Regions from separate parts of the Proteus appendicitidis genome, predicted to be linked through region 2. Evidence: predicted binding sites of a transcription regulator. Region 2 holds the regulator's gene; each other region holds the start of a gene.

Region 1 (7,320 bases), 240 kb from region 2:
AGTGGGAATTAAAAGTGGCGTGCTTTCTCAAAAGATTGTGAGAAAAAAAGATGGCGCACTTATCTCTGATGCATTAATTACTTTTGTTCTTGTTGATATCAATACCAAAAAAGCACTGACATTAACAGAGCAGTTAAGAGAGAAGCTTGAATATGTACGCCAATCATCCTAATACACAAAGAGAGTATTAGAGATCTCTTATTAAACACTTCAGGCTAATCTAAGATGATTTAATGCAGTGATAATGTTTAATAAATTATCACTGCATAAGTGAATGCATAAATGAAAACATAAACGAATAGAATGGCAGGTAGCAGTGATAATTAATCAGGTAATTCTGATGATTATTTAAGACCCACTTTCTGTTTCATGGTCTGCATAATAGGTGTTTTATCGGCTAAGTAGGTGTTTAATCCTCGTTGTCTTAAATGACAAGCCGCGCATTCACCACAGCCATCCCCCTGAATACCGTTATAGCAAGTTAAAGTTTCATGACGAACGAAATCTAACTTTTTATAGTAATCAGCTAAAGCCCACGTTTCGGCTTTATCTAGCCACATTAATGGCGTGATAAATTTGATATCACGAGCAATACCTAGGCTGACAGCATGATTGAGTGCTTTTACAAATTCATCTCGACAATCTGGGTAACCAGAAAAATCTGTCTCACAAACACCCGTGATGACACTCTCAGCGCCAATTTGATAAGCGTAAATTGCAGCCAAAGTGAGGAAAAGGATATTTCTACCTGGTACGAAGGTACTAGGAATATCACTTTCTTCACTTTCTTTGAAATCAGGAACAGGAATATTGTCGCGAGTTAAGCTACTGATGGCGAGTTCGTTGAGTAAACTTACATCTAAAACTTTATGCGCTGTTGCGCCCAGTAATTGACTAACTTTTTGTGCTACCTCAATTTCTTCTTTATGGCGTTGCCCATAATTAAATGTAATGCAATGTACTTCATCGTACTTTTCCAACGCTTGAATAAGGCAGGTTGTCGAATCTTGTCCACCACTAAAGACAACGACCGTTTTTTTCATCAGAATACTCCTGAATATTGAATTTCTATAGGGATTAGTACGCATAAAAGTACATATATTATGGCAATTTATTACCGATTTATCATTAGATGATTACTCTTATAGTAAGGGGCAGGTTATCATTATTTTTTGTAGGGGCATATTTTGAAGGAGTATCTATGTTAGATAAGATTGACCGTAAACTATTAGCGCTGTTACAGGAAGATTCAAGCCTCTCACTGAATACTTTGGCTGAGGCTGTTAACCTAACCTCAACACCTTGCTGGAAACGATTGAAAAGATTAGAGGATGAAGGGTATATTCGTAAACGCGTTGCGTTGCTTGATAGTGAAAAAATCGGGCTAGGTCTAACAGTTATTGTTATGATTAGAACACAGCAGCATAATAGCGAATGGTACGAACAGTTTGTTTCATTTGTTAAGCAAATGCCAGAAGTACTGACATTCTATCGAATGGCGGGTGAGTGTGATTATCTAATGCATGTTGAAGTAGTAGACATGAAAAGTTACGACCTATTTTATAAGCGTATGGTTAATGGCGTACCGGGTCTTATTGATGTGACTTCTAACTTCGCAATGGAAAAAATTAAATACACAACGGCAATGCCGATACCTGAATAAGGTTCATCTTTACCAACTGGCACTTTTATTTTTGTATAACCTTAGGATTTAAGGCGTGGCTCTATTTTCACAGCTCAGTTGGTATTTTCTCAATGAATGGCGTCGTTATGTAGGTGCCATTTTCTTATTGATGGTTATCGCAGTATTACAGGTGATCCCTCCAAAGATTGTTGGGATCATTGTGGATGGTGTCGATAACCATAGTCTGACGTTTAGCCAAGTGATGAATTGGATTGGCGTGATGGTATTAATAGCCCTCGCGGTTTATCTTTTGCGTTATTTTTGGCGTCTTTGGTTATTTGGCGCATCTTATCAATTAGCAGTAAAACTGCGGATGCAAATTTACCAACAACTTAATCAACAATCTTCCTCTTTTTATCATCGTTATCGCACAGGCGATTTAATTGCACGTACCACCAACGATGTTGATAAAGTGGTTTTTGCCGCAGGCGAAGGTGTACTGACCTTAGTGGATTCTATGGTTATGGGGCTTGCTGTACTTGTCATGATGAGCATTCAGTTAAGTTGGGAACTGACACTGATTTCATTACTACCTATGCCAATCATGGCAATTTTGATTAAGCGATATGGCGATAAATTACATAGTCGCTTTAAAACGGCACAGGCACTTTTCTCTTCACTTAATAATCAAGCACAAGAAAGCTTGAGTAGTATTCGTATGATCAAATCATTCGGGCTAGAGCAACAACATGCCTCCCGTTTTGATGATGTGGCAAAAGAAACTGGACGACAAAATATGCGTGTTGCAAGAATTGATGCGCTATTTGATCCTACTATTTTTATGGCTATTGGTTTTGCTAATTTACTCGCTGTTGCTGGTGGCAGCTATTTTGTAATTAATGGCAGAATGACATTGGGTGAATTAACCAGTTTTGTGATGTATTTGGGGCAAATGATCTGGCCAATGCTGGCTTTAGCATGGATGTTTAATATTGTTGAGCGTGGCAGTGCTGCTTATAGTCGCATTAATAGTTTATTGGATGAAAAACTCGATATGGTTGATGGTGAGTTATCACCAAAGCCAGGTCGAGGAGTATTATCCGTTGATATCAAACATTTCCAATATCCCGAACAAACGACACAAACACTGAAAAACGTTCATTTCACATTATCACCCGGTGAAATGCTAGGTATTTGTGGTGTGACTGGCAGTGGTAAAAGTACATTACTTAGTGCTATTCAACGACTTTACGATATCACCGAAGGTGAAATTTGTTTTCAATCAGTTCCTATTTATCAATTGAAACTTGATGAATGGCGAGCGCGATTGGCTGTTGTTAACCAAACTCCCTTCCTATTTTCCGATACCATCGCGGGAAATATTGCTTTAGGTCGTCCTGATGCGACAAAAGAAGAAATAGAGTCTGTTGCGAAACTGGCAAATATTCACGAGGATATTTTGCGCTTACCGCAAGGGTATCAAACACAGGTAGGTGAAAAAGGTGTGATGTTATCTGGTGGACAAAAACAGCGTATTTCTATTGCCCGAGCGCTATTACTGGATGCCGAGATTCTATTATTAGATGACGCATTATCTGCAGTTGATGGACAAACAGAATATCAAATCCTGCAAAACTTGTCACAATGGCGAAAAGATAGAACCTTAATTATCAGCGCTCATCGCTTATCTGCATTGGTTGGTGCTACGAATATCTTAGTTTTGAAACAAGGCGAGATTATAGAGCAAGGTACACATCAGCAGTTAATTTCAATACCAGGTTGGTATCAAGATATGTACCATTATCAGCAATTAGAGGCCGCGCTGGATGACGATGAATAAAAATAAATCCGTTAAAGCGCTATTACCTGCATTAAAGCGCCTTTTGACTTATGGTAAAACCTATCGCAAACCCATGACATGGGGTGTCATTATGTTGTGGGTTGCTGCCGTTGCAGAAGTGGGGGGACCATTAATTGTTGGCTATTTTATTGATGCAAAAGTTGCCACGAATAATGTGGAATTAATGTCATCCTTAGGTCTCGCGTTGGCTTTTATTCTTTTGCAGGTGATCGCCGCGACACTTCACTATTATCAGGCAATTGTGTTTAATCATGCTGCTGTTGGGGTTGTACAACAATTACGTACTGATGTAATGAGTGCGGCTCTAAAACAGCCATTAAGTGCTTTTGATAATCAGCCCGTGGGGCAGTTAATTTCTCGTGTAACAAATGATACCGAGACGATTAAAGATTTGTTCGTGAACGTGTTACCGACACTATTTCGAGCAATTGCTTTAGTGGTTGTTATGCTGATAGCGATGTTCTTATTGGAATGGCAAATGGCGCTTGTTGCAATGATGATATTTCCTGCAGTGATAGGTGTGATGATGCTTTATCAGCGACTGAGCACACCGATTGTACGTAATGTACGTCATTTTCTTGCCAATATTAATGATGGTTTCCACGAAGTTATCAATGGCATGTCAGTTATTCAGCAATTTAGGCAACAAGCTCGATTTGGCGAAAGAATATCAGATGACAGTTGGCAACATTACCAAGCACGTATGAAAGCGTTAAAACTGGATGGTCTGTTATTACGTCCTTTATTAAGTATGCTCTCTGCGTTGGTTCTGTGTGGCTTATTAATGCTATTTGGGTATCAAGGCAGTGCAGTTATTGGTGTTGGGGTTATTTATGCGTTTATTAGTTATCTAGGTCGATTAAATGAACCCTTGATCACATTGACATCACAGCAATCAATTTTGCAACAGGCGGTTGTCTCTGGTGAGCGTGTTTTTGAACTGATGGATGCACCCTTACAACACTACGGTTCATCATCACATTCCATCACTCAAGGTAATATCGATGTTAACTCTCTTTGGTTTGCGTATCGTGATGAGCAATGGGTATTAAAAGATATCAATTTAACTATTCCTGCTCGTCATTTTGTCGCATTCGTTGGGCACACAGGAAGTGGCAAGAGTACTTTAGCCAGCTTATTAATGGGAAATTATCCTTGGCAAAAAGGAAGTATCTCTTTAGATAAGCAACCATTAGGATCGTATTCTCATACAGCACTACGCAGTGGTATTGCGATGGTGCAGCAAGATCCCGTTTTATTATCGGGTTCACTGTATGACAATATTACGTTAGGGCGTAAATGTGATGAATCACATTTATGGCAGGTATTAGAAACGGTTCAACTTGATCAATGGGTTAAAACCTTACCTGAAGGGCTACAAACAGAACTCGGTGAGCAAGGTAGTCGCTTATCCGCAGGACAAAAACAGCTACTTGCATTGGCGCGTGTATTATTAATACCTCCTCGTATTCTTATTTTGGACGAGGCAACAGCAAATATTGACTCAGGAACAGAACAAGCCATACAGAAGGCGCTAAAAGTAGTTAGGGAAAAAACAACACTGATTGTTATTGCTCATCGACTTTCTACTATTATTGAAGCCAATGAAATTGTGGTGCTTCATCGTGGTGCAATTGTCGAACAGGGTGATCATGCTAAGTTACTTTCACAAAAAGGTCGATATTATAATATGTATCAATTACAGCAAGTCAGAGAATCTTTACAAGAACAAGTCCCTGTTGAAGTAGAATAATCACCTTAAATAAAAAACATAATTCTAGAGGGCGCATTATCTTTATGTATGCGCCTTTTTTACTTCCCTATTATCTCGCTTTTATCAAAATAGCCATCGTATTTTTGCACCAACTCGGTGAGCCTTTTCATTTTCACTATTTCAATAATTTTATTTTTGTTTAAATATCAATGTGTTAAATAATGGCATGCCTTTTGCTTTTCTATATGGGCTTGGTTCTTTTAAATATCGACGAGGTTTATATGAAATATATCATCGCCATTATTAAGCCATTTAAATTAGAAGAAGTACGAGAGTCGCTTTCTGAGTTAGGTATAAAGGGAATGACAATCAGTGAAGTAAAGGGATATGGGCGACAAAAAGGTCATGCGGAGTTGTATAGAGGCGCAGAATACGAAGTTAATTTTCTCCCCAAAGTAAAAATAGAGCTAGCTATTTGCGATGATCAACTGGAGCCAGTTATGCAAGTGATTATGCAAGCGACTGATACAGGGAAGGTAGGAGATGGAAAAATTTTTGTTTTTGAATTATTGCAGGCTGTCCGTATTCGTACCGGTGAGTCTGGTGATGAAGCACTTTAAAGGAGATATTCGATGAAACGCTTACTTTCTTTGCTATTAATGTTAGTGCTCACACACTTTTCTTCATCCGTATTTGCGACTGAAACAGTGGCAGTTGATAAAGCTGACAACGGTTTTATGTTGGTATGTACTGCTTTGGTCTTTTTTATGACGATACCCGGTATCGCTTTGTTTTATGGCGGATTATTGAGAGGAAAAAACGTACTTTCTTTGATCACGCAAGTGATGATGATTTTCAGTGTGGTTGTTATTCTTTGGGTTACATTTGGCTATAGTTTGGCATTTACCGCGGGTAATAAAATGTGGGGTGGGTGGTCACTTACTTTTTTGAATAACGTATCACTAGATTCACTCTCTGGTTCAATTAATCAATATGTACATATTGCTTTTCAAGGCTCTTTTGCAGTGATAACCGTTGCATTAATTGTTGGTGCATTAGGTGAGCGAGTTCGTTTTTCTGCATTGCTTATTTTCACCGTTATTTGGTTCACATTTTCTTATATCCCGATTGCGCATATGGTATGGGGAGAAGGTGGTTGGTTAATCGATGATGGTGCATTAGATTTTGCTGGGGGAACCGTCGTACATATTAATGCAGCTATTGCAGCTCTTGTTGGTGCTTACTTACTTGGTAAGCGACGTGATAGTCAACATACCGCGCTTAAACCTCATAATTTGCCGATGGTCTTTACAGGTACAGCGGTGCTCTATATTGGTTGGTTTGGCTTTAATGCAGGCTCTGCTGGCAGTGCAAATGCGATCGCAGCTTTAGCATTTCTAAATACAGTAATCGCAACTGCAGGAGCGGTGCTTTCTTGGACTGCATCAGAATGGCTCACCAGAGGAAAACCTTCCATGCTAGGCAGTTGTTCAGGTTGTATTGCAGGATTAGTGGCAATTACACCTGCTGCTGGCACAGTCGGAGTGATGGGTGCTTTATTTATCGGTGTAGTAGGAGGGATCATCGGGCTTTGGGGCGTTGTTGTTTTAAAACGTTGGTTAAAAGCGGATGATGTTTGTGATGTTTTCGGCATTCACGGTACTTGTGGTATCGCAGGTTGCTTATTAACAGGGGTATTTACGGCTTCATTTTTAGGAGGCGTGGGATACAGCGATGGTATGACACTTAGTAAACAAGTTTTAATTCAATTAATAAGTGTTGTGATCACAGTGATTTGGTCTGGTGTTGTCGCTTATATAAGCTTTAAAATCGCAGATAAACTGGTTGGTTTACGTGTTTCAGAAGAGGAAGAGCATGATGGATTAGATTTAACCACGCATGGTGAAAGAGCTTATCAACAATAATTGTCTATTCCCCCTCGTTTGAGGGGGGAATATGCCAAAATATTATTTTGAATGTTTAGTCCGTTTTTGGCGAATAACCCCTTCTTGAACAGAAGATGCGACTAGTTGACCATTTGTATTAAAGAATTTACCTCTAACAAATCCTCTACCGCCTGACGCTGAAGGGCTTTCAATCACATAAAGTAACCAATCATCC
Region 2 (7,320 bases):
ACTTAGACCAGCAAACCAGATGCCACAAAGTGACATCTGGTTTTTTGTTACTGATATTGATTAGGCGTTGGCTTAAACCGAGTCATAAACAACGCAGTAACTTCGCCGATTGTATCCCCATTTCACAATGGGAAATGAATTAATGTTGTCTCAGTTTATCTTTGTGTTTGGTTAATTGACGAGCCAGTTTATCCATTAATCCATCAATTGCTGCGTACATATCTTCTGCTTCTGCAGAGGCATGCAATTCACCGCCATTAACTTGAATGGTCGCTTCCGCGATTTTATTAACTTTCTCGACTTTCAGGATAACCTGAACGTTATTAATTTTGTCAAAGAACTGAGGTAATTTCGCGCTTTTTGCTTTGACGGTATCACGCAGAGCATCGGTTAATTCAATATTATGACCAGTGATTTGAAGTTCCATAGTGTCTTCCTTCTCAATTATGCTCAAACCAACTCTTTGCGTTGATTTGAAGGCGGGATGGATAATGACTCTCTATACTTCGCAACAGTGCGTCGAGCAACTTGTATTCCAAGTTCTGCGAGCATATCTGCCAGTTTACTATCACTAAGTGGTTTCGCTGGGTTTTCTGCTGCGATTAGTTTCTTCACTAAAGCCCTGATTGCTGTTGAAGAGGCTTCGCCCCCGCTATCAGTATTCACATGGCTAGAGAAAAAATACTTCAATTCGAAAATTCCTCTCGGGCAATGCAAAAATTTTTGCGTTGTCACTCGAGAAATGGTGGATTCGTGCATTTCAACCTGTTCAGCAATATCTGCTAACACTAAGGGTTTCATGTGCTCTTCACCTAATTCGAAAAATGCCTGCTGTGTATCAACAATGCAATGAGCGACTTTTAATAGTGTCTCATTACGGCTTTCTAAACTTTTTATCAGCCATTTGGCTTCTTGTAAATTGTCACGAATAAATTTTCCATCACTTTCATTTTGAGTCGATTGACCCAATGCTGCATAAGTCTCATTTATTCGTAGGCGAGGAATGCTATCTGTATTTAACTCAACTTGCCAGCGTTCACCTGATTTTTTTACCAGTATATCTGGAATAACATACTCTGACTCGCCTGTATCAATACTTAATCCGGGCTTAGGATCAAGAGACTGGATCATCTCAATAACAGATTTTAGTGTCTCTTCTCGTAATTTCGTTTGACGCATCAATTGGCGAAAATCACGGTTACCTAGCAACTCTAAATATTGGCTAATGACTAACTGCGTTTCTTTAAGATAGGGTGTTTCTGTTGAAAAAGCGGATAGCTGAATCAAAAGACACTCTTTTAAATCACGAGCAGCAACACCAATAGGATCAAAGCGTTGAATACGTTTTAATACGGCTTCGACTTCATCAAGCTCTAATTCATCATCGCCCATTCCAGCAAGGATGTCATCTGTTGTGACAGTTAAATAGCCTGTTTCATCAATAGCATCGATAATACTTATCGCAATTGCTCTGTCTGTTTCTGAAAATGGGGTGAGATCAGCCTGCCATGTGAGGTAATCTTGCAATGAGGCAGTTGTTTCACCTTGATACAGTGGAAGCTCATCATCAGTATAGTCATTACTGGTGCCTGAAGGAGTGCCTGCGGTGTAGATCTCTTCCCATTGAGTATCTAAAGGAAGATCATCAGGCATCTCTTTTTGTTCTAAAGCATCCAGCGTGTCAAACTCTTCAACTTCGTTTTCAGTTGTTGTTTCTGTTGTAGAGGTTGGCTGATCTTCTGTATGAGACGCATCATCTGAAACGGGATCTTGTGGATCATCGTCTTGTTCTAGAAGTGGATTAGACTCAAGTGCTTGCTGAATTTCCTGTTGTAATTCAAGCGTCGAAAGTTGCAACAAACGAATAGCCTGTTGTAGCTGTGGCGTCATTGCCAGTTGCTGACTAAGACGAAGTTGCAGACTTTGTTTCATAATAATGCGATGAGTCCTTTGCTATTGTCATCCTTGACAGAGTAAAAGTGAATCAAAGATTACAGGCGGAAGCCTTCACCTAAGTAAACACGTTTAACTTGCTCATTTTCAAGAATTTCTTCTGGTGAACCATGAGCGATAAGGTGACCTTGGCTGACGATATAAGCACGTTCACACACATCTAATGTTTCACGCACGTTATGGTCAGTAATCAGTACACCTAATCCATAATCACGTAGATGCTGGATAATTTTTTTAATATCTAATACCGAAATAGGGTCAACACCTGCAAAAGGTTCATCTAATAAAATGAATTTAGGGTTGGCTGCCAATGCCCGCGCGATTTCAACACGGCGACGTTCACCCCCTGATAATGATTGCCCTAAGCTGTTACGTAAGTGGCTGACATTAAACTCTTCTAGCAGTTCTTCTGCTCGATCTTTTCGTTCTTCAGGCGTTAAATCATGGCGGATTTCTAAGATCCCCATAATGTTGTCATAAACGCTTAAGCGTCTAAAAATAGACGCCTCTTGAGGAAGATAGCCAATGCCTTTACGCGCTCGTTCATGTAACGGTAACAGCGTAATGTCTTCATCATCAATTGTAATACTACCTGCATCACGAGCGACAATGCCAACAACCATATAGAATGTGGTTGTTTTACCTGCACCATTTGGCCCAAGTAAGCCGACAATCTCACCGGAGTTAACGTTCAGGCTGACATCACCGACAACGGTGCGCCCTTTGTATGCTTTCGCTAAATTTTCAGCTTTTAACAGCGCCATAAAGTGTTACTTACCTTTGTTGTTAACACCAGGACCTTTCTCTTGCAACTGGGAAGGTAGTAAAACAGTAGTCACTTGTTTACCTTTACCGCTAAAAGCTTCCATTTGCTGAGTTGGGACGAGATAAGTGATCTTATCACCGGTGATATTACTGTCTAATTGTTCAAGATAGGCTTTACCCGTTAAGGTCATTAACTCTTTATCCATTTCATAGGTCATTTTTTCACCACGACCTTTGATAGGTTTACCATCATCTTGTAGCTGATAAAAAGTTACTGGATTACCAAATGCTTCTATTACGATCTTTTTGGAGTCACCGCCTGGACGTGTGACAACAACTTTATCAGCACGAATATCGATAGATCCTTGTTTGATCACAACATTTTGTGTGAAGGTTGTGACGTTTTTTTCTAGATCAAGCGATTGTTTCTCTGAGTTCACAACGATAGGTTGTTGTGTGTCATCTTTAAGCGCCATCGCAGGTACACTTATCGCTAAAAGTGTACCGATAATCAGTGTATTACGGATTTTTTGATTCATTAGGGATCTCATAATAGGTGTTTACCTTTTCAATCAGCTCTGCACGTTTCTCGCGCAGATTGCCTCGCATTTTTAAGCCGACTGATTTCAGTCCGACGCCGATAATAGTCACTTCATCATCAGAGGAAACATCCTGTGTATCCAAATTTGCGATAGCGTTGTCTGTGCTTATTCTCTGTAGTTGAGAGTCATCCGTTAGGCTATCAATTTGAACATCGCCATAAAGATAGAGCATTTTACTGTTTGTTAGCTTGGCTTTATTCGCGCGTACTGTCCATGTTGCATCCCCTGCCGGTGAATAGGTGGTTAAGACAGGGTTAGTAAACCATGTAAACTTCTGTTGAGCATAATTTTTGACATCATCAGCAACAAGTTTATATCCGAGTATACCCGTTGGCTCGTAAACAAAAGATATCGATGATTTGGATTGATAAGTTGGCTGACCATCATCAACAATCTCACCATCACCGAATTCAGTGTTATTAGTGTAGTTCCAGCCAATCAACGCAAGGGCGATAATGGCAAGAATTAAGGTAAACCAGGATTTTAATTTATTCATTCTGTATCGTTATACGTTAAATCGAAAGACCTTTAGCTTCTTCAAGCCGACCTTGCGCTAAAAGGATTAAATCACACAATTCTCGTACTGCACCACGCCCTCCCGCAATGCGGGTTACATAATTAGCATGAGGTGTAAGTAATGGATGAGCATCAGCCACGGCAACGGAAAGCCCTACTTTTTCCATTACAGGTAAATCAATCAGGTCGTCACCAATATAGGCTGTTTGTTCAGGTTTAAGGTTTAGTGTATCTAACAGTTGTTGATACGCCAAAAGCTTATTATGCTGACCTTGGTAAAGATATGTAATGCCAAGAGTCTTAGCACGATCTTCTAACAGTTTAGACTGACGACCTGTAATGATAGCAACCTCAATGCCAGATGTAAGCAAACAACGGATGCCATATCCATCACGGACATTAAAGGCTTTTAATTCTTCGCCATTATTGCCCATGTAAATGAGTCCATCTGACATCACACCATCAACATCACAAATCAGCAATTGGATTTTTTCTGCTTTTTTGATGATTTGTTCGCTTACTGCACCATAACAAGTTTCTATCATTGTATTCATTTTTATCCTTCGAACGTTATGACTATCTTATACAACACCAGCCTGTAATAAATCGTGCATATGCAAAACACCTAACAGGATATCACTATCTTGTTCTGTCACTAATAGCGAGGTGATATGTTTTGCTTGCATTAAATTCAGAGCTTCAACCGCCAAACAATCAGGGCGAATACGAATACCGCCTCTTGTCATTACATCTGAGATTTTGGCATTGTTTAGATCTATCCCTAAATCAAATATTCTGCGTAAATCACCGTCAGTAAATATACCGTTGATCAGCATACTATCATCACAAATGACGGTCATACCTAATTTTTTACGGGTTATCTCGACAAGCGCTTCACGTAAAGTGGCATCTTTGGTGACACGCGGAATATCTGCCTCTTTATTCATTAAATCACTGACATGAAGGAGTAATTTACGCCCTAATGCACCACCAGGATGAGAAAGTGCAAAATCTTCAGCGGTAAAACCACGAGCGCGTAAAAGCGCGATCGCTAGTGCATCCCCCATGACCAAGGTTGCCGTTGTACTGGTTGTTGGGGCAAGCCCTAAAGGACAGGCTTCTTGAGGTACTTTGATGCAAAGATGAATATCAGACGCTTTCCCCATTGTACTTTGAGGAGTGCGTGTCATACAAATCAGCGTTATCTGTTTACGTTTAAGCACCGGAATAAGCGCGAGGATCTCACTCGCTTCACCTGAGTTTGAAATCGCTAGAACGATATCTTTTTCGGTCACCATACCTAAGTCACCATGGCTTGCTTCACCGGGATGAACAAAGAAAGAAGGCGTTCCTGTGCTGGCGAATGTCGCGGCAATCTTATGTCCAATATGGCCAGATTTACCCATACCCATGACAATGATTCGACCTTGGCAGTGAAAAATTTTTTCACAGGCAAGAGTGAAGTCATCATTGATGTATTGTTCTAGTTCAGCTAATCCATCACGCTCAATATGAAGAACTTTTTTACCCGCTTGCTGAAAATCAAACTCGGTCATTTTTTTGTACCATTTATTTTAGGTTAAAAGAGAATGTGCGAAGCACAACACCGTAATATAAACAATAAAGCAAACTAACAAGAATATTCCTTTTCCTCGATTAAGACGTTGCTTACGTCCTAATGAAAAGAGAGAAAACAGTAAACTGGCGACACCAAGTACAGCAAAGCTAAAATAAAATGTATTGATATTAAATGTGCTTGGTGAGAGTAATGCTGGCATTCCTAAGACAAAAGTTAGATTGAAAATATTAGCACCTATAATATTTCCTAAGGCTAATTCATTCTCGCGTCTTAGTGCTGCCACAATGGTTGTTGCTAACTCCGGTAGGCTTGTTCCAATAGATAGCAAGGTTAAACCAACAAAAAATCCACTAAGATGATACTGTTGCATTAAAATAAAGACATTATCTAATATCATCTGGGTTGCAACTGGAATAACAAGTAACGCAACAACAACCCAAAAAAGGGCAACAGAATTACGAGGATTGGTCTGTAATTCAAAACGCGTTAAGGTTTCTAAAGGTAACACATGACGCTCTTGTGTGAGTGTTTTATGCATCGTTTTTATCATGAGAAATATGGATGCAAAACCAATAAAAAAGAGCAGCGAGCCTTCTCTAAGCCCTAAGTTTCCGCTAGAAACGATAATGCCAACAAGCATGATGACTATAATCATCAAGGGAAGCTCTTTTTTTAGCACTGCGGATTGAATGTTCATGGGGTAAATCATCGCGCCAATACCCGCGATAAGGAGAAGGTTGGTGAGTGTAGAGCCAATGGCTGTCCCGATAGCGATATCAGGCAAATTATGAACTGCGGCATCAGTTGAAACAAAAAGCTCAGGCAGTGATGTACCCGTACCTACAATTAAGATACCGATGACAGCAGGTGGGATTTTTAACGATTGCGCAAAAACGCTCGCACCATAAACTAATCGGTCTGATGCATAAACGAGTAACATCAATCCAAAAATTAAAAGAGACAAAGTAATCAACATGCCATCAGTTTTCCAACAATGAGCGAATAGCGAATAAAGAAAAAACCAATAAGACAGGGCTGATAAAAAAACATATTGTCAAAAGGTTTTACTAATTAACCATATTTTGACTAGCCAAGCACGAAAAGTAAAATTAACCGTGCAATAAATTGCTAAATAGTGGTGATTTCTTTGTAACATGGCGAATGACCTGCCAAAATAGCGTAAAAATTCGTTTATGCAGACAGGCTTGAGGATGTTTTATTCATGAACGCACAATCTGACAATCTAATTGAAGTGCGCAATATGAACTTCACTCGCGGTAGCAGAAAGATCTTCTCTGAGATCAATCTTGTTGTGCCAAGAGGAAAAGTGACTGCGATTATGGGCCCTTCAGGGATTGGTAAAACAACCTTGTTACGCCTAATGGGAGGACAAATCCTTCCAGATAGTGGTGAAATTTGGTTTGATGGCGACAATATTCCTGCGCTATCACGCTCTGCGTTGTATCAGGCAAGAAAGAAAATGAGTATGCTTTTTCAATCTGGCGCACTATTCACAGATATGAATGTGTTTGAAAATGTGGCATTTCCACTAAGAGAGCATACAAATTTACCTGAAGCCTTGATCCGTACAACGGTGATAATGAAACTTGAAGCCGTGGGATTACGTGGTGCGGCAAGTTTAATGCCTTCTGAATTATCAGGAGGAATGGCGAGAAGGGCGGCATTAGCAAGAGCGATTGCGCTTGATCCTGAGCTGATTATGTTTGATGAGCCTTTTGTTGGGCAAGATCCTATCACAATGGGTGTACTTGTTAAGTTAATTGATGAGTTAAATCATGCGCTTGGTGTAACTTGTGTTGTGGTTTCCCATGATGTACCTGAAGTGTTAAGTATCGCAGATTACGCCTATATTGTTGCGGAGCAGAAAGTGATTGCTCAAGGCAG
Region 3 (7,320 bases), 840 kb from region 2:
AATATAACGGTCAGCCTCACGACGTGAGCAGATCCCGCTTTCACTGATATATTTATTAAGACGAGTAGATAAATTGGTGTCCATGCTTCCCTCCGTAAACTGCGAAATATACATCAATTGGATAGCGATAGAAACTCTATAACACCAGCATTCAAGAATAGATTTTTTAGACTCTGTTTTTTTAATAAAAAACGCAGAAAATAGAAAAAGCAACCCAAAAGAAAATAGTGATTTCCCTTTAAGTTACTCTAAAGATAGCTAGTTGAATTAACACTGCCTATTTTGTGAAGGTAAAACAATATAAGTACCACTAAAAACAGCACCGACACCTTCATCACCACAAATATCAACATCTAGCTTAATTCGAGCCTTGCTCCCCTTCGCTAATCGCCCTAAATCACCACTTAAATTTTCCATATCGGCAACGGCAGCAGGACGCCCAGATACAGGTTTGCGATAACGAATATGTGCATCCACCAGCACAATATCACCTTGTAACTTGTGCTCTTGCATTAATAACCAAATCAATCCCCAACCTGTTAATGTTGCGAGTGAAAATTGGCTGCCGGCAAAAATAGTATGGTGAGGGTTTTGGTTTCCCGCTTCTGGGATAGTGGTATAAAAACGGGTTCCGGTATATTGAGTAATACGTAACCCCATTTTTTCACTTAAAGGAATATGTTGATGCCATTGTTTTTGTAGTTCCGCACACCAATCAGGTCGATGAAGAATATCATCTAAAGACTCAATACTTTTTTTCATAAAAAAGTGCTTAATGGGTGTCGTTTGCGGACCTGTCACTAAACCACAATTTTCATAACCTAATTTTTCAAAGAAGCTTACAGACTCTTCTCGCGCACTACACACTATTCGTTTTATACTCTCTTGGCGAGCTAGCGACTCTAGCGCCATAGCCACTAATGTGCCTAAACCTTTACCTTGTGCATCTGTACGCACCGCCATAAAGCGAATAGCGCCTTCATTGTCGGCATTAATATAGAGTCGCCCAATCGCCACGGGTTGTCCTGTTTCATCAACAACCATTTGGTGATGTGCAAAGGTGTCATAACCGTCTTTTTCAGAGCCTTCAGGTTGATGTAGAGGTTTACGAAGCATTTTCCAGCGAAAAGCATAATAGGCATCAAATTCTGCCTCTGTTTTTGGGGTTCGTAAATGGTACATATCTAAGCTCCTTTTAACACGGCTGTACGTTCGACGTTATACCTGCAGCCAAAAGGTGACTGGGCCGTCATTAGTCAGTGTGATTTGCATATCCGCGGCAAATTGACCTGTTTGTGTTTCTAAACCTTGTTGCTGACACTGTTCAATAAAGTAGTGATAGAGATTTTTCGCTAATTCTGGAGGCGCACCATTCGAAAACCCTGGGCGCATTCCTTTTTGTGTTTCCGCGGCAAGTGTGAATTGAGAGACAACTAATAGACTACCACCCGCTTGTTGCACATTTAGGTTCATTTTGTCATTTTCATCACTAAATATGCGATAACCACAAACTTTTTCACATAATCTTTTAGCTTTCTGTTCGTTGTCGTCTTTCTCTACACCTAATAAAACCAATAAGCCTTGATTAATAGCGCCGACAGTTTCACCAGCAATATCGACTTTTGCCTGTGTCACTCGTTGAATTAACGCGATCATACTCTCTCCAAAATAAATCAATAAAAAAGGATAACAAATTCAATCTATTGTTATCCTTACAATAGCATTATTCTTCTACTGGGAGAGAAAAATCATAATCTTTGAAGTAGTCAATGACAGTCTGTTTATCAATGACATGTACACCCTTCATACCCACAGCAATAGCTGCATCAACATTGGCTTTTACATCATCAAAAAAAACAGCATCTTGTGCTTCAACATCTTCAGATTCTAAAACATACTTAAAGAGTTCAGGATCAGGTTTTCTCATGCCAAGATCTTGCGACAGGTAGAGAAAATCCGCAGAGGCTGCAATTTCAGGATAGTGTTCTGGCCAGTAATCTTGGTGTAAACGGTTAGTATTTGATAACACTACAACCCGATGTCCTTGTTCTCTTAGTTTATTCATTATATCAATGACTTCAGGTCGTACTGCGATAAAAATAGCCTGCCATCCTTCAGCGAATTGCTCAAAGCTTAAGCTCATGCCAAGTTCTGAGTTAATTTCTTCAGCAAATTCGATATCTGTAATATTACCGCGCTCATGTAATTTAAACACTTCGCCTGCTGTGAAATCCTTTTTTAGGCTCGCTAATGGAACACCACTCAGCTTACTCCATACTGCAAATACTCGGTTAAAATCGATATCAATAATCACATTACCCATATCAAAGATATAAAGCATAAATCCTCTCCATAATAGAAAACTCATTTTACTTTAATCATAAATCGCTTTACTGAACAGGCTTAAACGTCAAAAAAGTACAATAATCACACTTAATTTTTTTGTAAAACAGAAAACCAGCAGAGAGGGAAAAGCAAAATGAGAAAAAAGGGGTTTAACTTTAGATGTCGTTCACTGAAAGATAGGAAGGAAGCGAAAAACTTATGCGGTGGCAAATTTTCCACCGCATTCGTCTTATATAGTACTACTGTCTTATAGCATGACTAATTAGTAGTACCAGATACTCTAAATAATTTAAGTTACAGGTAGGCGACAATAAAGATAGACGGGAAACATAGATAAACTATGTGACTCGACTAATTGAACGTAACCAACACCTCTGTCACTTGAAGTATGACGAGTATAAACTCAGGGCGCTAAACGCGCCCTAAGAATTATGTTATCAGAATAACGAATTAGTCTTTGCTACGGTAAGCACGACGACGATCGTTTTCTGACAGATAACGCTTACGCAGACGAATAGACTGCGGAGTAACTTCAACTAACTCATCGTCATCAATAAATTCTAATGCTTGTTCTAATGTTTGTTTCAGGTGTGGAGTCAGCGTTGTCGCCTCATCTGTACCAGAAGCACGCATGTTAGTCAGCTTTTTACCCGTTAAACAGTTTACTGTTAAGTCATTAGAGCGAGTATGAATACCAATCACTTGGCCTTCGTAAACTTCTGCACCATGAGTCACAAATAATTTACCGCGGTCTTGTAAGCTATACAGTGCGTAAGCAACGGCTTTACCTTGGCCATTAGAGATCATAACACCGTTATTACGGCGACCGATTTCACCTGGACGAACATCATCATAGTGACTGAATGTTGCATACAGTAAACCAGTACCTGATGTCATGGTCATAAATTCAGTACGGAAACCAATCAGACCACGGCTAGGAATAATGTAGTCTAAACGTACACGTCCTTTACCATCTGGTTGCATATCACGCATTTCACCTTTACGCTCACCCATCGCTTGCATCACATCACCTTGGTGCTGTTCTTCAATATCGATAGTGACTTGTTCGAAAGGCTCTTGTTTACGACCGTCAATGTCACGGAAGATAACTTTAGGACGAGATACACCTAATTCGTAACCTTCACGACGCATATTTTCAATCAGAACTGACAGGTGAAGCTCACCACGACCTGATACACGGAATGCATCTGGATCTTCAGTTTCTTCTACACGTAATGCTACGTTATGGACTAACTCTTTTTTCAGACGATCTAAAATCTGACGAGAAGTCACAAACTTACCTTCACGACCACAGAAAGGTGAAGTATTAACACAGAAATACATGCTAACAGTTGGTTCATCAACGGCTAATGCAGGTAATGCTTCAACAGCACCTGTTTCGCAGATCGTGTCAGAAATATTCAGTTCACCTAAGCCTGTGATTGCGATGATATCGCCAGCTTCTGCAACTTCAACTTCGATACGTTCTAAGCCTAAGTGACCTAACACTTTACCGACTTTACCGTTACGAGTTTTACCTTCGCTATCGATGATAGTCACTTGCTGGTTAGGTTTAACCTTACCGCGCTTGATACGACCGATACCGATAACACCTAGGTAGTTGTTGTAGTCCAACTGAGAAATTTGCATCTGGAATGTGCCTTCCAGATCAACTTTCGGTGGCTCTACATATTTGACAATAGCTTCATATAACGGAGTCATATCTTCAGCCATGTCATTGTAATCTGTTCCCGCAATACCGTTTAATGCAGATGCATAGATAATTGGGAAATCAAGTTGTTCGTCAGTTGCACCTAAGTTTACGAACAGGTCAAATACCTGATCAACAACCCAGTCTGGACGCGCACCAGGGCGGTCAACTTTATTGATAACAACAATTGGTTTTAAGTTGTTAGCAAACGCTTTTTGTGTCACAAAACGAGTTTGTGGCATTGGGCCATCCATCGCGTCAACCAGCAATAGAACGCTGTCTACCATAGACATAACGCGTTCTACCTCACCACCGAAGTCGGCGTGTCCTGGGGTATCTACGATATTGATACGATAGTCATTCCATTTAATCGCTGTATTTTTCGCAAGAATAGTAATTCCGCGCTCTCTTTCGAGATCATTTGAGTCCATCACGCGCTCAGCAACGGTTTCACGTTCGCCGAACGTACCAGATTGCTGTAGTAATTTATCGACGATAGTTGTTTTACCATGGTCAACGTGGGCGATGATGGCGATATTACGCAAGTTTTCGATCACAAAATTTGCCTCAGGCATTGTAGAAATAAGCGCAGTATTGTACACGCTTTAGACGAGAGACTAAACAAGATCACAATAATGATTGCTTAACAATATGCAATTAATTGAATTGTGATCCTTTTCACGCCTCAGAATTTAGTAGCATCCGTTCGATTGCACCAAAACAGTGCAACTAATTAGGCTTAATTTGCACCAACTTTGTGCAATAATTAAAAAATCACAGGAGATATTCTACACTAAACTTCATCAATACAGTATATATCCCTTTTTAGATAAGTTGGCATGCTTTTCGCAATAGAATTTAGGTGAGCAAAAAATTCACCGAAAAAATGTGTAAGGCCACTGCACTCAATAAAACCATTCGCCAGGAGAGTTCCTATGTCCCTTGAACATGTATTATCCATGATTGAAGAACATAAAGTTAGATATATTGACTTACGTTTCACTGATACCCGCGGTAAAGAACAACATCTTACTATTCCGGCTCATCAGGTTAACGATGATTTCTTTGAAGAAGGAAAAATGTTCGATGGTTCTTCTATTGGTGGCTGGAAAGGCATTAACGAATCAGACATGGTGCTGATGCCAGATGCAACAACGGCAATGCTTGACCCATTTTTCCAAGATCCAACCCTGATCATTCGTTGTGACGTTTTAGAACCAGGCACAATGCAAGGTTATGATCGCGACCCACGCTCTATCTCAAAACGTGCTGAAGACTATTTAAAATCAAGTGGTATCGCAGACACAGTACTGTTTGGACCAGAGCCAGAGTTCTTCCTATTTGATGATATTCGTTTCAAAAACGATATTTCTGGTGCATCTTACGCTATCAACGATATTGAAGCGGCATGGAACACCAATACCAAATATGAAGACGGCAACAAAGGTCACCGCCCGATGGTTAAAGGTGGTTACTTCCCACTGCCACCCGTCGATTCATCACAAGATATTCGTTCTACCATGTGTAATATCATGGAAGAAATGGGCTTAGTTGTTGAAGCTCATCACCATGAAGTCGCAACTGCGGGTCAAAATGAAGTGGCTACTCGCTTTAATACCATGACCAAAAAAGCAGATGAAACCCAAATTTATAAATACGTGGTACAAAACGTGGCTCACGTATTTGGTAAAACAGCGACCTTTATGCCAAAACCATTAGTTGGTGATAACGGTTCAGGTATGCACTGCCATATGTCACTGTCTAAAAACGGCGTAAACCTATTTGCCGGTGATAAATACGGCGGATTATCTGAAATGGCGCTGTATTACATCGGCGGTATTATCAAACACGCTCGTGCACTAAATGCGTTTACTAACCCAACCACTAACTCTTACAAACGTTTAGTTCCGGGTTTTGAAGCCCCTGTTATGTTGGCTTACTCAGCACGTAACCGCTCTGCGTCAATTCGTATTCCTGTGGTTGCCAGCATGAAAGCACGTCGTATTGAAGTCCGTTTCCCAGATCCTTTAGCAAACCCTTATTTAGCGTTTGCGGCTCAGTTGATGGCGGGTCTTGATGGCATTATCAACAAAATTCACCCTGGTGATGCTATGGATAAAAACCTCTATGACTTGCCACCTGAAGAAGCGAAAGAGATCCCAACTGTCGCAGGTTCATTAGAAGAAGCATTAAATACATTAAATGCAGATCGTGAATTCTTAACCCGCGGCGGTGTATTTACTGATGATGCTATTGATGCTTATTTAGAATTATTACGTGCTGATGTTCAACGTGTACGTATGGCTCCGCATCCTCTTGAATTTGAAATGTATTACAGCGCTTAAGACTATTTTTACAGATAAAAACTTAAGCCTTGATGTAAAACTGTTTTTTTTGCCGTGAAGCTATTTTGCCCATCTTCGGATGGGCACTTTTCTCCCATTTAAGGAGTCAGTCTTTTCACTTACGCATTGGTTCATTCATGTAATAAAGGTAAGATGCACTAAAATGGTGCAATGGGGTATTCAATATGGAAACGGCAGACTTACCTGACAACACATTAATTTTAGACTCATTGATACATTCAGTATTGGTTATCAACAAAGAGTTTATTATTTGCTACGCAAATCATTCTGCGTTACAGGTTTTAGCACAAAGCCGTCGAAAATTATTTGAAACGCCTTTCACTGCCCTTTTCAGCTATTACTCTTTTGATGCTGATTTAATGCGTGAAACATTAGCGAATGGACAAAGCTTTACCGACAATGAAGTGATATTGGTTGTAAATAACCAATCACACACAATGTCGCTCAGTGCCCAACCTATTTCCGAGCAACACATTTTGCTGGAGCTGGCGCCTATGGATAGTCAACGCCGGTTAAGCCAAGAGCAGATACAACAAGCACAGCAAATGGCAGCAAGGGAATTGGTTAGGGGGCTGGCACATGAAATTAAAAATCCGTTGGGGGGATTACGAGGCGCGGCTCAATTGCTAGCCAAATCCTTACCAGATCCAGCTTTAACGGAATATACGCAAGTTATTATTGAACAAGCTGATCGCCTACGTGTATTGGTGGACAGATTACTCGGTCCCCAACATCCAGGGACAAAAACCCACCAGAGTATTCACCATGTTGTTGAACGCGTTGCTCAGCTTATTTCGCTTGAATGCCCTGAAAATGTCACCTTACTAAAAGATTACGATCCCAGTTTACCTGAGTTATCACATTACCCAGATCAAATAGAACAAGTACTGCTAAATA

Evidence for each region. The regulator sigma-54, encoded in region 2, starts transcription at its own class of promoters, with help from an activator protein. The targets are predictions, from matches to a motif close to GTTGGCACANNTTTCGCTNT.
Region 1: the regulator sigma-54 is predicted to act here: its motif matches at 5,420-5,439, upstream of glnK (P-II family nitrogen regulator).
Region 3: the regulator sigma-54 is predicted to act here: its motif matches at 4,891-4,910, upstream of glnA (glutamate--ammonia ligase).

Annotation. Positions count from the first base shown of each region.
Region 1 is NZ_CP127389.1:812,191-819,510, forward strand. Features, by position in the region: gene QQS39_RS03770 (acyl-CoA thioesterase) at 1-172, shown strand, start outside; gene queC (7-cyano-7-deazaguanine synthase QueC) at 345-1,043, opposite strand; gene QQS39_RS03780 (Lrp/AsnC family transcriptional regulator) at 1,202-1,663, shown strand; gene QQS39_RS03785 (SmdA family multidrug ABC transporter permease/ATP-binding protein) at 1,719-3,464, shown strand; gene QQS39_RS03790 (SmdB family multidrug efflux ABC transporter permease/ATP-binding protein) at 3,451-5,238, shown strand; gene glnK (P-II family nitrogen regulator) at 5,481-5,819, shown strand; gene amtB (ammonium transporter AmtB) at 5,832-7,124, shown strand; gene tesB (acyl-CoA thioesterase II) at 7,167-7,320, opposite strand, start outside.
Region 2 is NZ_CP127389.1:570,847-578,166, forward strand. Features, by position in the region: gene hpf (ribosome hibernation promoting factor) at 140-427, opposite strand; gene rpoN (RNA polymerase factor sigma-54) at 451-1,932, opposite strand; gene lptB (LPS export ABC transporter ATP-binding protein) at 1,992-2,717, opposite strand; gene lptA (lipopolysaccharide ABC transporter substrate-binding protein LptA) at 2,724-3,257, opposite strand; gene lptC (LPS export ABC transporter periplasmic protein LptC) at 3,238-3,816, opposite strand; gene kdsC (3-deoxy-manno-octulosonate-8-phosphatase KdsC) at 3,833-4,390, opposite strand; gene kdsD (arabinose-5-phosphate isomerase KdsD) at 4,418-5,392, opposite strand; gene QQS39_RS02805 (calcium/sodium antiporter) at 5,411-6,391, opposite strand; gene mlaF (phospholipid ABC transporter ATP-binding protein MlaF) at 6,638-7,320, shown strand, end outside.
Region 3 is NZ_CP127389.1:3,838,579-3,845,898, forward strand. Features, by position in the region: gene rluF (23S rRNA pseudouridine(2604) synthase RluF) at 1-84, opposite strand, end outside; gene fabY (fatty acid biosynthesis protein FabY) at 268-1,182, opposite strand; gene dtd (D-aminoacyl-tRNA deacylase) at 1,219-1,656, opposite strand; gene yihX (glucose-1-phosphatase) at 1,724-2,341, opposite strand; gene typA (ribosome-dependent GTPase TypA) at 2,797-4,632, opposite strand; gene glnA (glutamate--ammonia ligase) at 4,993-6,402, shown strand; gene glnL (nitrogen regulation protein NR(II)) at 6,588-7,320, shown strand, end outside.